2 regions of the Halomonas sp. JS92-SW72 genome follow, and region 2 is predicted to be linked to the other one. Evidence: predicted binding sites of a transcription regulator. Region 2 holds the regulator's gene; the other holds the start of a gene.
The links. Region 2 encodes FNR, which switches genes on or off when oxygen is low (the NO sensors DNR and NnrR bind a similar motif). Its sites were predicted from a motif close to TTGATNTANATCAA; they were not measured.
Positions count from the first base shown of each region.

Region 1: D1793_RS01560 (OmpW family outer membrane protein) is a predicted target of FNR. The motif match lies at 3,514-3,527, and genes of this name have one in related genera.

Region 1 covers NZ_CP032147.1:329,489-336,988, forward strand. The annotation lists gene putP (sodium/proline symporter PutP) at 1-1,315, shown strand, start outside; gene D1793_RS01545 (hypothetical protein) at 1,418-1,714, opposite strand; gene D1793_RS01550 (OmpW family outer membrane protein) at 1,994-2,614, shown strand; gene D1793_RS01555 (OmpW family outer membrane protein) at 2,830-3,423, shown strand; gene D1793_RS01560 (OmpW family outer membrane protein) at 3,627-4,250, shown strand; gene putP (sodium/proline symporter PutP) at 4,756-6,246, shown strand; gene putA (bifunctional proline dehydrogenase/L-glutamate gamma-semialdehyde dehydrogenase PutA) at 6,346-7,500, shown strand, end outside.
Region 2 covers NZ_CP032147.1:2,062,520-2,070,019, reverse strand. The annotation lists gene D1793_RS09720 (putative nucleotidyltransferase substrate binding domain-containing protein) at 1-1,361, shown strand, start outside; gene D1793_RS09715 (3'-5' exonuclease) at 1,428-2,054, shown strand; gene ttcA (tRNA 2-thiocytidine(32) synthetase TtcA) at 2,138-3,070, shown strand; gene fnr (fumarate/nitrate reduction transcriptional regulator Fnr) at 3,184-3,927, opposite strand; gene hemN (oxygen-independent coproporphyrinogen III oxidase) at 4,025-5,347, opposite strand; gene D1793_RS09695 (sulfite exporter TauE/SafE family protein) at 5,509-6,207, opposite strand; gene ccoS (cbb3-type cytochrome oxidase assembly protein CcoS) at 6,207-6,437, opposite strand; gene D1793_RS09685 (heavy metal translocating P-type ATPase) at 6,434-7,500, opposite strand, start outside.

The sequences.
Region 1 (7,500 bases), 1.7 Mb from region 2:
GGACATGTCCGGCTGGCTGCTGCTCGGCCTGCCCGGCGCGGCCTACGTCAGCGGCATCTCGGCCAGCTGGATCGCCGTGGGCCTGCTGATCGGCACCTGGCTCAACTGGCTGATCGTGGCGCGCCGCCTGCGCCTCTACAGCTTCAAGGTCAGTGACGCCCTGACCCTGCCGGAGTACTTCGCCAACCGCTTCCAGGACAAGTCGCACCTGCTGCGGGTGATCTCGGCGATCTTCATCCTGATGTTCTTCCTCTTCTACACCAGCTCGGGCCTGGTGGCCGGCGGCCGGCTGTTCGAGACCGTGTTCGGCTTCGACTACCGCATCGCCGTCACCATCGGCACCCTGACCATCATCATGTACACCTTCATCGGTGGCTTCCTGGCGGTCTCCTGGACCGACCTGATCCAGGGCCTGATGATGGCGGCGGCGCTGGCCATCGTGCCGATCATCGCCTTCAGCGATCTCGGCGGGGCGAGCGGCGCCGGCGCGGCCCTGGCCGCCGAGAGCGAGTACATGCTGGCCTGGTTCCGCGACGCCTCCACCGGCGAGGCACTCTCCGTCATCGGCATCGTCAGCTCCCTGGCCTGGGGCCTCGGCTACTTCGGCCAGCCCCATATCCTGGCCCGCTTCGCCGCCATCCGCAGCGACCGTGACATCCCCGCCGCCCGCCGCATCGCGGTGAGCTGGACCGCCATCGCGCTGGTCAGCTCCATCGCCGTGGGCCTGCTCGGCGTGGGCTTCGTGCAGCGCGACCTGGCCGACGGCGAGACGGTGTTCATGGTGATGGTCAACCTGATCTTCCATCCGGTGATCGCCGGTATCCTGCTGGCCGCCATCCTGGCCGCCATCATGTCCACCGCCGACTCCCAGCTGCTGGTCTCCTCCTCGGCGCTGACCGACGACTTCTACAAGGCGATCTTCCGCAAGGAGGCCTCGCAGTCCGAGCTGGTGTGGGTGGGCCGCTTCGCGGTGATCGGCATCGCCGTGCTGGCCTACCTGCTGGCGCTCAACCCCGATGCCACCGTGCTGGACCTGGTCGCCTACGCCTGGGCCGGCTTCGGTGCCGCCTTCGGCCCGGCGCTGATCATGTCGCTCTACTGGCGCCGCATGAACAAGTGGGGCGCCCTGGCCGGCATCGTGGTGGGCGGCATCACCGTGGTGGTGTGGGCCGAGCTCTCCGGCGGGATCTTCGACCTCTACGAGATCGTGCCCGGGGTGATCTTCGCCTATATCGCCATCGTGGTGGCGAGCCTGGCCACCGAGGAGCCGACGGACGCCATCACCGCCGACTTCGACACCTTCGATCAGGCCTGAGTGCCGGGGGCCTGGCCCCTGCCACCCTGAACCGGAAAGCCGCCCCACGGGGCGGCTTTCTGCATTCCGGCGTGGCCAGGGAGCAGTGGCAGGGGGAGAGACTCAGGCCAGCAGCGCTCTTCCCACGAGCAGCAGGGCAAACAGCGCAAGCGCCACCTGGCTCCAGGGCGGCGACAGCAGCCGATGACCCCGGCGACGCGGGGCCTGCAGCGCCAGCGGGCGCAGGAAGGCGGCGCCCAGGGCCCACAGCCCGAGCAGGATGGCCGGCAGCCGCAGCGCCGTGGGCAGCCCCTGGAGCAGTGCCGGCTCCAGCAGCAGCCACACCGCCAGGAACGCCGCGACCAGCAGCGAGATTTCGGGCTCCCACCTCGCGCGACTCAGGCGCTGGGCAATCCGCATGGGTCTTCCCCCTGGCTTCTCCTTGTCCTCCCTCAAGTCAAGACGATTTCCGCCCGGAGCGCGAACCGTCGATTCCGCAGCGCGAAAAATCTTGTACAGCAAGGCCCGCTCCTGTGCCCCGCCGCCACCGCCGAAATCTCCCGTGATGCCGCCCATCAGGGTCTATCACGGCCATCCAAAATCTTTACAAGACTTCTACCAAATGTTTTTCTATAGTCAGAATGTACAAGAAAAACCCCTCGGGCCTGTGACGCCCATGATCGATGCGAGGATCCCCTGATGAACAAGCACTTCCTTCTCACTGCCGCCCTGCTCTCCGCCGGGGGCCTCGTCGCCAGCCAGGCGGCCCTGGCCTACCAGGCGGGCGATATCTTTGTGCGCGGCGGCATCGCCCAGACCGACGTCAAGTCCAACAATGGCAACCTAACGGCCGACAACCTGCGCCTGGATGTCTCCGATGAGCGAGGCCTCTACTACGGCGTCGGGTATCTCTTTACCGATAACCTCGGCATCGAGCTCAGCGGCCAGGAAAAGGTCGAGCACAGTCTTAACCTGGAAGCTCTGGGCGATATCGGCAGCGTCGATCGGATGCCGATCAATCTGCTGGTCAACTACTACCCCATGGGCGGCATGGACTCCCGCGTGCAGCCCTACGTGGGCGCCGGCCTCAACTACACCCGCTTCTCCGGCGAGGATACCCCTCTGCCGATAGACGTGCGCCGAAGCTATGGTGCCATCGGCCAGCTGGGCGTGGATCTCGCCGTGGCCCAGGGCCTGATGCTCAACGGCTTCGTGAGCTACGCCGACGTCTCGGCGGACGTGCGGCTCGACGGCGACAAGATCGGCGAAGCCAAGATCGATCCCATGACCATCGGTGGCGGCATCACCTACCGCTTCTGATTCCTACCTAACTTCTGCCACGGCGCCGGGCACCTGCCCGGCGCCTTCGCGTCCGACCTTCCCCCTTCTCGCTCGACCCGCGGTGATAAGAACTTTCACAATTCTTGACCACTCGTGACGGGACATTTGGAAACACCGTTTCCTATAATACCTTCGTCACAAGCCACCGGGCGTTCCGGCTAGGCTCTTGCGTGAAGCAACAGGAGGATCCTGACATGCGTACCACTCGACTGATCACCGCCGCCGCCATCGCCGCCAGCTGCGCCTTCGCCAGCCAGGCCGCCCTGGCCTACAGCGCCGGCGACACCTTCGTGCGCGGCGGCTTCGCCAAGTCCGACACCCGCTCCGACAACGGCGTGCTCGACGGCGTCAGCAGCGGCGAGACCGGCTTCACCTTCGGCGCCGGCTACCTGTTCCACGACAACATCGGCGTGGAGCTCAACAGCTCCGAGAAGATCGAGCACACCATCAGCGCCGGTGGCGATACTGGGACCATCGACCGGATGCCGGTCAACCTGCTGGTCAACTACTACCCGCTGGGCGGCCTGGACTCCCGCGTGCAGCCCTACGTGGGCGCCGGCCTCAACTACACCCGCTTCTCCGGCGAGCCGGAGGGCGTGGATGCCCGCCGCAGCTACGGCGCCGTGGGCCAGGTGGGCGTGGATCTCGCCATCACCGATAACCTGATGCTCAACGGCTTCGCCAACTATGCCGACGTGGACTCGCGCCTCTCCGTGGACGGCGAGCGCATCGGCACCGCCAAGGTGGACCCGATGACCATTGGCGGCGGCGTGACCCTGCGCTTCTGATCGCCTGACGAAGGCGCCGCTGACCCAAGACGCCGGGCCCTGGCCCGGCGTCTTGCCGTCTGGGGGTCGGAAAGTTGTACCGAACAACTCTTGCCCTGGATCAAGAACGCCTCCAGGCGGACTGATTACACTGGCGACATCCCCTGGCAGGCCAAGCACTGCCATCTGTCAATGCCCAACAGCATCAACAAGGAGTCGCCTCCATGCGCAAGACCCTCCCCACCCTGCTGGCCGCCGGCCTGGCCGCTGCCGCCTTCACCACCAGCACCCAGGCCCTGGCCTACGGCGCCGGCGACTTCTTTACCCGCCTGGGCGTGGCCAAGGTAGCGCCGAAGAGTGATAACGGTGCAGTAGTCAACGACACTGTTGCTGTTGACGTTCAGGACGACACCAATTTTGCCTTTACCCTGGGCTACCGCTTCCACGACAACGTCGGCGTCGAACTGCTGGCGGCCCTGCCCTTCGAGCATGACATCAACCTGGGTGGCCAGAACCTGGCGTCCACCAAGCATCTGCCGCCAACCCTGACCGTGCAGTACTACCCGCTGGGCGGCACCGCGGCCCTGGTGCAGCCCTATGTGGGCGTGGGCGTCAACTACACCCGCTTCTCCAGCGAGAAGAGCGCACTTGGCGACCTGAACCTCGACAGCTCCTGGGGCGCCGCCGGCCAGGTGGGCGTGGACCTGCTGATCAACGACAACTGGGCGCTCAACGCCGCCGCCTGGTATATCGATATCGACACTGACGCCAGCCTGGATGGTACTCCGATCGGCAAGGTAGAGATCGACCCTTGGGTGGTGATGGGCGGCATCAGCTACCGCTTCTGATCCTCCCTTCGCGCCACGACGAGGCCCGCCACTGGCGGGCCTCGTTGCGTTGGCAGGGGCGAAATCCTCCCGCCATCACCACCGCTCCACCGAGCCCTTAAGTGCGTTCACACAGCGTGAAATGCTGACTCGTCGCGATACGGACTAGTATTAACGCTACATTTCCTTTTCCTGAAGGGGGCTCGACATGTCGAGCGCTGCCCGCCGGACCGCCCCAGCGGCGTCATGCCGAAAGGCCCCATCCTCCCTGACCGGTACGTGCCGCCCGTTGGCCGCCCCCTCGACGGCACGCCACTTTCCACCCAGCTGGAGCCAGAGTGATCCGGCTTGGCTGCTACGCTATTCAAATGACGTTGAGCAGGCCCCGGCATGACAGGCAACAGCGTCTTGTGATGCCGACAAGAAGCGCAGTGACAACAAGAACCCCGCGCTGCTACCGGACCCCGAACGGTAGATGCGTTATCCAGCCGGAGTCAGCTTCGGCCCACTGAACTGGAGACGTTTCATGGCTACTGGAGTCTGGATCAGCCTGTTTGGCTACTTTGCGCTCATGATCGCCATCGGCATCTATGCCATGCGCAAATCCACATCCTCGTCCGAAGACTACATGCTGGGTGGACGAGCCCTCAGCCCTCAGGTGGCGGCCCTGTCGGCCGGTGCCTCGGACATGAGCGGCTGGCTGCTGCTGGGTTTGCCCGGGGCGCTGTTCGTTTCCGGCCTGGGCTCGGCCTGGATCGGCATCGGCCTGCTCGTGGGCGCGTTCTTCAACTGGACCCTGGTCGCACCGCGCCTGCGTGAGCAGACGGTTCACTACGGCAACGCCATTACCATCCCGGAGTTCCTGGCGAATCGCTTCCCGACCCGGGCGCTGCCGCTGCGGACGGTATCCGCCATCGTCATCGTCATCTTCTTCGCGGTCTACACGGCCTCCGGCCTGGTGGCCGGCGGCAAGCTGTTCGAAAGCGCGTTCTCGGGCATCTACAACTTCGGTGGCATGAGCGATTACGCCATGGGGGTGGTGATCACGCTGGGCGTGGTGCTTGTCTATACGGTAGTGGGCGGCTTCCTGGCCGTGAGCCTGACCGACTTCGTGCAGGGCTGCATCATGATGCTGGCGCTGGTGCTGATGCCGACGGTGGTGCTCTTCGGGGAAGGCGGCGGCGGTTTCTCCCAGGCGTCCGAGACCCTCAATAGCGTCGACCCCACCCTGCTGTCCTGGACGGCGGGACTGACCTTCATCGGCTGGCTCTCGGCGGTGGCCTGGGGGCTTGGCTATTTCGGGCAGCCACACATCATCGTGCGCTTCATGGCCATCCGCTCTCTCAAGGACGTGCCCGTCGCCCGCAACATCGGCATGAGCTGGATGGCGATCTCCCTGATCGGCGCCATCTCGCTCGGCATCTTCGGCCGCGCCTACGCGGTGCGAAACGGCCTGGATGTCCAGGATCCGGAGACCATCTTCATCATCCTGGCGAACCTGCTGTTCCACCCGCTGATCACCGGCTTCCTCTACGCGGCGCTGCTGGCCGCGATCATGAGCACCATCTCCAGTCAGCTGCTGGTGTCCTCCTCCTCGCTGACCGAGGACTTCTATCGCCTGTTCCTGCGCAAGGAGGCCAGCGAGAAGGAGCTCGTGGCCATCGGCCGGGCCTGCGTGGTGATCGTCGGCCTGGTGGCGGTCGTCATCGCCTCCGACGAGGACTCCCAGGTGCTGGGCCTGGTCAGCAACGCCTGGGCCGGCTTCGGTGCCGCCTTTGGCCCGCTGATCATCCTGTCGTTGATGTGGCCGCGCACCAACGGTGCCGGTGCCATTGCCGGCATGGTGGTGGGTGCCGCCACCGTCATGATCTGGATCTCGCTCGGCTGGAGCGGCTCCTTCATGGGCGGGCCCGGCATCTACGAGATCATTCCCGGCTTCATCGCCTCCATGGTGGCCATCGTGGTGGTGAGCAGCCTCACCGCCGATGCCGGCGAGTATCAGCACATCCATCGCTAGAAGGGCACCTGACACGCCCGGCGCAATGAAAGGGGTCCTGCGGGAGCCCTTTCAGCTGTCATCTCAACGCGGAGTGTCACAACCCCAGGGAGTCAGAGCATGAACAAGGCAGACCTTCACCCCCAGGGCGCCGTGAGCGAGGCTCGTGCACGTATCCGCGCCCACTATTCCGCCGATGAGGCTACGGTGCTCAATGGGCTCGTCGGACAGCTGCGGCTGTCGGAGGAGGAGCGGCGGCGAGTGGCCGACGCCGGCGCCGGATATGTGGAGCGCGTGCGCAAGGAGAAGAAGCCCTCGATGATGGAGGCGTTCCTGGCCGAATACGGCCTCTCCACCGCCGAGGGCGTGGGGCTCATGTGCCTGGCCGAGGCGCTGCTGCGCGTGCCCGATGCGGAGACCATCGACGACCTGATCCACGACAAGATCGAGCCCTCCGACTGGGGCGCCCACCTGGGCAAGTCCTCCTCCTCGATGGTCAACGCCTCGACCTGGGCGCTAATGCTGACCGGCAAGGTGCTGGACGACGACCCCAAGGGGCCGGTGCGGGCGCTGCGCGGCCTGGTCCGCCGCATGGGCGAGCCGGTAGTGCGCACCGCGGTGGGCCAGTCGATGAAGATCCTCGGGCGCCAGTTCGTGCTCGGCCAGACCATCGAGGAGGGCATGAAGAATGCCCGCGAGCTCGAGAAGCAGGGCTACACCTACTCCTACGACATGCTGGGCGAGGCAGCCCGCACCGACGAGGATGCCAGGCGCTACCACGCGGCCTACGCCAAGGCGATCACCGCCATCGCCAAGCAGGCCAAGGGCGACGTGCGCGGCAGCCCCGGCATCTCGGTGAAGCTCTCGGCGCTGCATCCGCGCTATGAGTACACCCACCGCGACACGGTGATGACCGAGCTCCTGCCCCGCGCCCTGGAGCTGGTACGGCAGGCGGCCAAGGCCAATATCGGCTTCAACATCGACGCCGAGGAGCAGGACCGGCTGGATCTTTCCCTCGATATCATCGAGGCGCTGATGGCCGATCCTTGCCTGGATGGCTGGGACGGCTTCGGCGTCGTGGTGCAGGCCTATGGGCGCCGCGCCGGACCGGTGATCGAGGCGCTCTACGACCTCGCCGAACGGTTCGACCGCCGGATCATGGTGCGGCTGGTTAAGGGGGCCTACTGGGATACCGAGATCAAGCTCTCCCAGGAGATGGGGGTCGAGACCTTCCCGGTCTTCACCCGCAAGGTCAACACCGACGTCAGCTACATG
Region 2 (7,500 bases):
ACGAGTGCATGCGTGAGCCGCTGGTCGTGCCGGCCGCCACGACCATTGCCGAGGCGGTGACCACCATCAACGAGCGCCATGCCGACAGCCTGCTGGTGGCGGGTGACGCCGGCCCCGGCATGATCACCAAGACCGACCTGCTCAACGCCCTGGTGGTGGAGGAGCGCGACCGTGACAGTGCCCTGGACGGGGTCGGCAGTGCCGAGCTGATCACGGTGGGGCCGGGGCAGTACCTGTTCGAGGCGCTGGTGGTGATGACCCGCCACAAGGTGGAGCGGGTGGTGGTGATGGAGAAGGGGGTGCCGGTGGGGGTCGTCGAGCTCACCGACGTGCTCAGCTACTTCTCGAGCCGCAGCTACGTGGTCAGCCTGCAGGTCGAGCAGGCCGAGAGCCTCGAGGCCCTGGCCGCCGCCAGTCGCCGCACGCCCGAGCTGGTCAAGGCGCTGATGGCCCAGGGGGTCAAGCTGCGCTTCGCCATGGGCCTGCTGGCGGCGCTCAACGGACGGATCATGCACAAGGCTTGGGGCTTCCTGGTCGACGAACGCTACCACCGCGACAGCTGCCTGATGGTGATGGGCAGCGAGGGGCGCGGCGAGCAGATCCTCAAGACCGACCAGGACAACGGCCTGATCCTGACCGACGACCTGGAGTGGCCCGGCTGCGCCGAGCAGATGCAGCGACTCACCGAGACCCTGATCGAGCTGGGCTACCCGCCCTGTCCCGGCAACATCATGGTCTCCAACCCCGAGTGGGTCGGCACCGTGACCCAGTGGCGCGAGCGCATCGCCCGCTGGGCCGAGAAGCGGGACGGCGACAGCCTGATGAAGCTGGCGATCATGCTCGACTCCCATGCGGTGGCCGGTAACCCGGCTCTGCTCGACCGGGTGCGTGACGAGCTGTTCGCGCGCTGCTCCGGCGACGAGCTGCTGCTCTCCTACTTCGCCCGCACCATCCTGCGCTTCTCCACGCCGCTGACCCTGTTCGGCTCGCTCAAGCGGCCCCAGCATGGCATCGACATCAAGAAGGGCGGCATCTTCCCCATCGTTCACGGGGTGCGGGTGATGGCCCTGGAGCGGCGCATCCGGCCGACCTCCACCCTGGAGCGGCTGGATGCCCTGGCGGCGGACGGCCGCCTGGAGCCGCGCTTCGCCGAGGACCTCGGCGAGGCGCTGTCGCTGTTCACCGAGCTGCGCCTCAAGCAGCAGCTCGCCCATCTGGACAGCGGTGGCGAGCGCAAGCCCGACCGCGTGGTGGTACAGGAGCTCTCCTCGCTGGAGCGCGACCTGCTGCGCGAGGCGCTGCATATCGTCAAGGACTTCAAGCAGCGCCTCTCGCACCGCTTTCATCTGGAGTATTCGTGACGGCCCGAGGCTGCACGAAGGCATGACGATGCACGAAGGAACGACAATCACAACAGGAGACCCCTCATGCTCAAGGTCCTGCGGCGCGCTGCCGACCGAAGACGGCACGCCAACGGCGACTACGCCTGGCTCTTCCACCCCTATACCGGTGACGAGATGGTGGTCATCGATACCGAGACCACCGGGCTTGATACGCGCAGCGCGGAGCTGGTCTCCATCGCCGCCGTCAAGGTGCGTGGCGACCGGGTGCTGACCAGCGAATCCCTGGACCTGCGCCTGGCGCGCCCGGCCTCGCTGTGTGGCGATTCGATCCGCATTCACGGCCTGCGCGGCATCGACCTGGAGGGCGGCATGGCGGTGGACGAGGCGCTGGAGCGCCTGCTCGACTTCGTCGGCAATCGCCCGCTGGTGGGCTGGCACCTGGACTTCGACCTGGCGATCCTCAATCGCGAGCTGCGCCCGCGCGTCGGCTTCGAGCTGCCCAACGCCACCATCGACGTGGCCCAGCACTATCTGCGCCGCCTGCGCCGCCGCCACCCCGAGGTGGAGTCGGCGCCGCGCTTCGAGAAGGTGGCCGAGCTGCTGGACGTGCCGGTGATGGGGCGCCATACGGCGCTGGGGGATGCGGTGACCACGGCGCTGATCTTCCTGCGCCTGGAGCGCGAGACCAGCGCCCTGCGGGGCGACGCCTGAGGCGTGACGGCGTCGCCTGACGTCGCCGGCGATGGTAGGATGGGCGCCCGTCATTTTTGCCCGCACTGGCAGCGCCGACCGACATGCAAGACGCCGTGATCTTCGACCCCCGCGACACCGACGCCGAGGCCCCCGCCGCGGGGGGCTCCCCGCAGCAGGAGGCCCCCTCGCCGCTCCTCGATGCCCTGGATGCCCGGGGCAGGCGCGAGTTCAACAAGCTCCAGAAGCGCCTGCGCCGCCAGGTCGGCAACGCCATCATCGACTACGGCATGATCCACGAGGGCGACCGGGTGATGGTCTGCCTCTCCGGCGGCAAGGACAGCTACACCCTGCTCTCGATCCTGCGCAGCCTGCAGCGCAACGCCCCGATCGACTTCTCGCTGGTGGCGGTCAACCTCGACCAGAAGCAGCCCGGTTTCCCCGAGCAGGTGCTGCCCGAGTACCTCGAGTCCATCGGCGTCGAGTACCATATCCTCGAGCGCGACACCTACTCGGTGGTCAAGGAGAAGACGCCGGAAGGCAAGACCACCTGCGCGCTCTGCTCGCGGCTGCGCCGCGGCTCCCTCTACGGCTTCGCCGAGGAGATCGGCGCCACCAAGATCGCCCTGGGCCACCATCGCGAGGACATCCTCGAGACGCTGTTCCTCAACCTCTTCTTCGGCGGCAGCCTCAAGGCCATGCCCCCCAAGCTGCTCTCCGACGACGGCAAGAACATCCTGATCCGCCCGCTGGCCTACTGCCGCGAGGCGGATATCGCCGAGTTTGCCCGGCTGATGGCGTTCCCGATCATCCCCTGCAACCTGTGCGGTTCCCAGCCCAACCTGCAGCGCCAGGTGGTCAAGGAGATGCTCGCCGAATGGGAGAAGAAGCACCCCGGGCGCCTGGAGAGCATGTTCAAGGCGGTGACCAACGTGGCGCCGTCGCAGCTGGCCGACCGCGAGCTGTTCGACTTCGCCGGGCTCGAGGAGACACAGGCGCGGCGGCAGGCCAGCCGCATCGAACTGCTGAACGAGTAGCCCTGGCGCCGGCGCCAGGGCTCGGGAACTCATGGCTCGAAAACCAGAAACCCCCATCGGGCACTCGCCCGATGGGGGTTTCTGCGTCAGGGGGGAGGCCAGGCGGCCCGGTGCTACTTGGCCCCTTCCTCCTCGGCGACCTGGATCAGCGACTCCAGGTCGAGGATATGCACCTCGCGGCCCGAGACCTCCACCAGGCCCTGGCTCTGGAAGCGGCCGAGGATGCGGCTGACGGTCTCCACCGCCAGGCCGAGGTAGTTGCCGATATCGGCCCGGGACATGGAGAGCCGGAAGCTGTAGGGGGAGTAGCCGCGCCGGCGGAAGCGGTCGGAGAGGCTGGTGAAGAAGCTGGCCAGGCGCTGGTCGGCGGTCTTGCGAGAGAGCAGGCGCATCATGCGGCGGTCGTCGCGCAGCTCCTTGCTCATGCTGCGATAGAGCTGGCCGCGCAGTTCGGGGAGGGACTCCGACAGCTGGTCCAGGCGATCGAAGGGGATCTCGCACACGGTGGTGGTCTCCAGGGCCACCACGGTGCCGGGATACTGCTCCTCGTCGATGCCGTCCAGCCCCACCAGCTCGCTGGGCAGGTAGAAGTTGGTCAGCTGGTCGTCGCCGCTGCCCTCGGTGGTCACCTGCTTGAGGCTGCCCGAGCGCACCGCATAGACGCTGGTGAAGGGGCTGTCCTGGCGGAACAGGGTCTCGCCCTTCTTGAGGGGCGCGCGCCGGCGGATGATGGCGTCGAACTGGTCCATGTCCTGAACCTCGAGGGCCAGCGGCAGGCAGAGCGAACTCAGGCTGCAGGTCTGGCAGCGAGTCTCGTGCAGTACAGAGCGCCGCCTTCCGGTCAGGCTATCGGGCATGGCCGCCCCCTCCTTGATCATGATCATGTCGACCATTATGGAGGAAACTTCGGACAGGGCAAACCACCTCCAAGGAGGTAGGCCCGTCCGGCCCGGCTCACGCCACCGGGGTGGCCTCGGGGTCGAAGGCGGCGAGCAGGTGGGTCAGGCCCCAGAGCCCGTCGGGGGTTACCCGCAGGCGCTCGCCGTGGCGCTCGAGCAGCCCCGCCCGGCAGAAGGGGGCGAGGCGCTCGAGGGCACCGGCCAGGGCCGCGCCGGCGTCGAGCCCATGGGCCTGCGAGAGTGCGGCCAGGTCCAGCTCGCGGCGACAGGCGAGCGTCTCGATGGCATCCCGGCGCAGGCGTTCGGCCGCGTCCAGCCGGTAGGCGGCGCTGGCGGGCAGCTGGCTGGCGTCCAGCGCCGTCTCGTAGTCGGCCAGGCTCAGGGCGTTGCGGGCCAGGGTATCGCCGACCCGGCTGAGGGCGGCGACCCCGAGGCCGAGCTGGTCGCCGGGCGGGTAGTGGGTGTAGCCCTGCAGATCGCGGGCCAGGCGGCCCTCCCCCAGGGCCTGGGCCAGGCTGTCATCGGGGCGGGCAAACTGGCCGAGCCCGATGTGCACGTAGCCGGCGTCATCCAGCCGCTCGCGAGCCGCCTCGAGGATCGCCAGGCGGGTGGCGGTGTCGGGCAAGTCCTCGGCGTCGATCTCGCGCTGGGGACGGTAGCGCTCCGGCAGGTGGGCGTAGCGGCGCAGGGTGATGCGCGCCGGGGTCATGGCGATCACCTGCTCGAGGGTCTCCCCGAAGCCGTGGGGGGTCTGCAGCGGCAGGCCCACGATCAGGTCCAGGTTGAGGGAGTGGAAGCCGAGGCGTTCGGCCTCGTCCACCAGGGACTCGGTCAGCACCCGGGGTTGGACCCGGTTGATCGCCTTCTGGACGCGCAGGTCGAGCTCCTGGACGCCGAGGCTCAGGCGGTTGAAGCCCAGCGCCTGCAGGTGGCGCAGGGTGAAGACATCGGCCTCGCGGGGGTCGATCTCGATGCTGAAGTCGCGACCCCGGGCGCCGGACAGCCCGAAGCGGGCGTCGAGGCGGTCGAACAGGTCGCCCATCTGGTCCAGGGAGAGGAAGGCGGGGGCGCCGCCACCCCAGTGCAGGCGTTGCACGGCCGGGAGGCGGCCCAGCAGTCGGCTCACCAGCACCATCTCGCGGTCGAGCCGCGTGAGGTAGGGCTCGGCCTGGCGGCTGTCCCGTGAGGGCACCCGCTGGGAGGCGCAGAAGCGGCACGCCTGCCGGCAGAAGGGCAGGCGCACGTGCAGCGCCAGCGGCGCATCGGGGGAGCGCTCGACCAGGGCCCGGGTCAGCGCCGCGGGGCCGTCCCCCGTCGCCAGGCGGGCGGCGTCGGGGTAGGTCAGATAGTGCGATCCGTCGTGGTCATGGTACTGCATCGAGGGCCTGCTTCCGGCAGTCCAGGATGGCCCGGCGCGATCGTTGCGTTTCGCCTGAACGGGCATGACGGCGCTCCCGGCTATGGATGTGCTCTCCATGCTAGGGCGGCTTGGCGCCGGCGGCGTTGAGCTGCGTCAATCCGGCGTGGAATAGTGCCGAATCAGCCGTGACCCTGAGCGGGCAGCATCAGCCACAGCTGCCACAGGGCGAAGGCGATGATCGACAGCGCGGCGATGCTGCGGGTGGCCCGGTGACGAATCAGCCCCCCCAACTGGTGCGCCGCCAGGCCGGTGGCGAGCAGCGCCGGCAGGGTGCCGAGGCCGAAGGCGCCCATCAGGGCGGCCCCCTTGAGCGGGTCGGCCATGGCCAGGCTCCAGGCCAGCATCGAGTAGACCAGCCCGCAGGGCAGCCAGCCCCATACCGCGCCGAGCGCCACGGCCTGGGGCACCCTCACCACCGGCATCAGCCGCCGGCCCACCGGCTCCAGGTGGCGCCACAGGCGCCTGCCGAGCGCCTCGACCCGCAGCAGCCCCTTCCACCAGTCGGCGATATAGAGTGCCATCAGGATCAGCATGACGGCGGCAAGGCCCTGCAGGGCGATGCGCATGCCGGGGGTGAGGCTGAGCAGGGTGCCGAGGGCGGCGACCAGGGCGCCGGCCACCATGTAGCTCACCATGCGCCCCAGGTTGTAGCCCAGCAGCAGGCCCGCGAGGCGGGCAGGGGAACGCATGCTGGGGGGCACGGCGAAGGTCAGGGCACTCATGATGCCGCCGCACATGCCGATGCAGTGGGCACCTCCCAGCAGGCCGAAGACGAAGGCCGCTACGAGGGGCGGTAGGCCGAGTCCGGTGGGATCCATCAGGGCTCCGGGTCGGCGTCGCGACGCTCCTGCGCGGCGCGCTCGCGGGCCTCGCGGCGGCGCTGGCGCTCCTCGGGGGGGAGGTCGTTCTCGTCCTCGTCGAAGAGGATGCGATGGGCGGGGCCCTCCAGATCCTCGAACTGGTCGTGCTTGACCGCCCAGAAGAAGGCCCAGACGGCCAGACCCAGCAGGGTCAGCGACAGTGGGATCAGCAGATAGAGAATGCTCATGGGGTCACCCGGCTCGGTTCAGGGGATGGCGTCGGCAGCGGGGCGGAGGGCATGGCGCGGCTGTGGAAACGGTTGAGGCGCAGGGCGTTGCCCACCACCACCAGGGAGCTGGCCGACATGCCCATGGCGGCCAGCCAGGGGGGCACCAGCCCCACGGCGGCGATGGGCATGGCGGTGAAGTTGTAGCACACCGACCAGATCATGTTCTGGCGCATCACCCGGCGGGTGGCGCGGCTGATCTCGACCGCCTCGGCGATGCGTGACAGGCGCGGGCTGAGCAGGATGGCATCGGCGCTGGTGCGTGCCAGGTCGGTGGCGCCGTTCATGGCGATGGCCACGTCGGCACCGGCCAGCACCGGCACGTCGTTGATGCCGTCCCCGACCATGGCGACCTTCTCGCCCGCAGCCTGGCACTCGCGGATACGCTCAAGCTTCGCCTCGGGGCTGGCGCCGCCGCGCCAGGTGGGGATGTCGAGGCGCCGGGCGAGGTCGCCGGCGGCTTCTGGAGTGTCGCCGGAGAGCAGCTCGACCTCAAGGCCCAGCATCTTGAGCGCTGCCACGGTGTCGGCGGCATCCTCGCGGATCCTGTCCTGCAGGGCGAACCAGGCCCGTGGCTCGCCCTCCTCGGCGAGCAGCAGCCACTGCCCCTCGCCGGGTGCTGCGGGCGTCGCGTCCGGGACGGCGAACTCGGCCTTGCCGAGCCGCCAGCGGCGGCCGTCGAGGGTGCCCTCGAGGCCCTGGCCGGTGCGGCTGGCCACCTCGGAGGCGTGCACCGTGGCCAGCCGGTAGGGATGGAAGGCCCGGGCGATGGGGTGCTCGGAGCGCGCCTCCAGGGCGGCCGCCAGGGTGCGCGCCCGCGCGGCGTCGAGCCCACCCAGGGGTCGCGTCTCCACCAGCGTCATCTGGCCGCTGGTCAGGGTGCCGGTCTTGTCGAGGATCACCCGGTCGATCTGGGAGAGCGCCTCGATGGCATCGGCGCGGGTCACCAGCACGCCACGGCGGCGCAGCTGGCCGTGGCCGGCGGTGAGCGCGGTGGGGGTGGCCAGGGCCAGGGCGCAGGGGC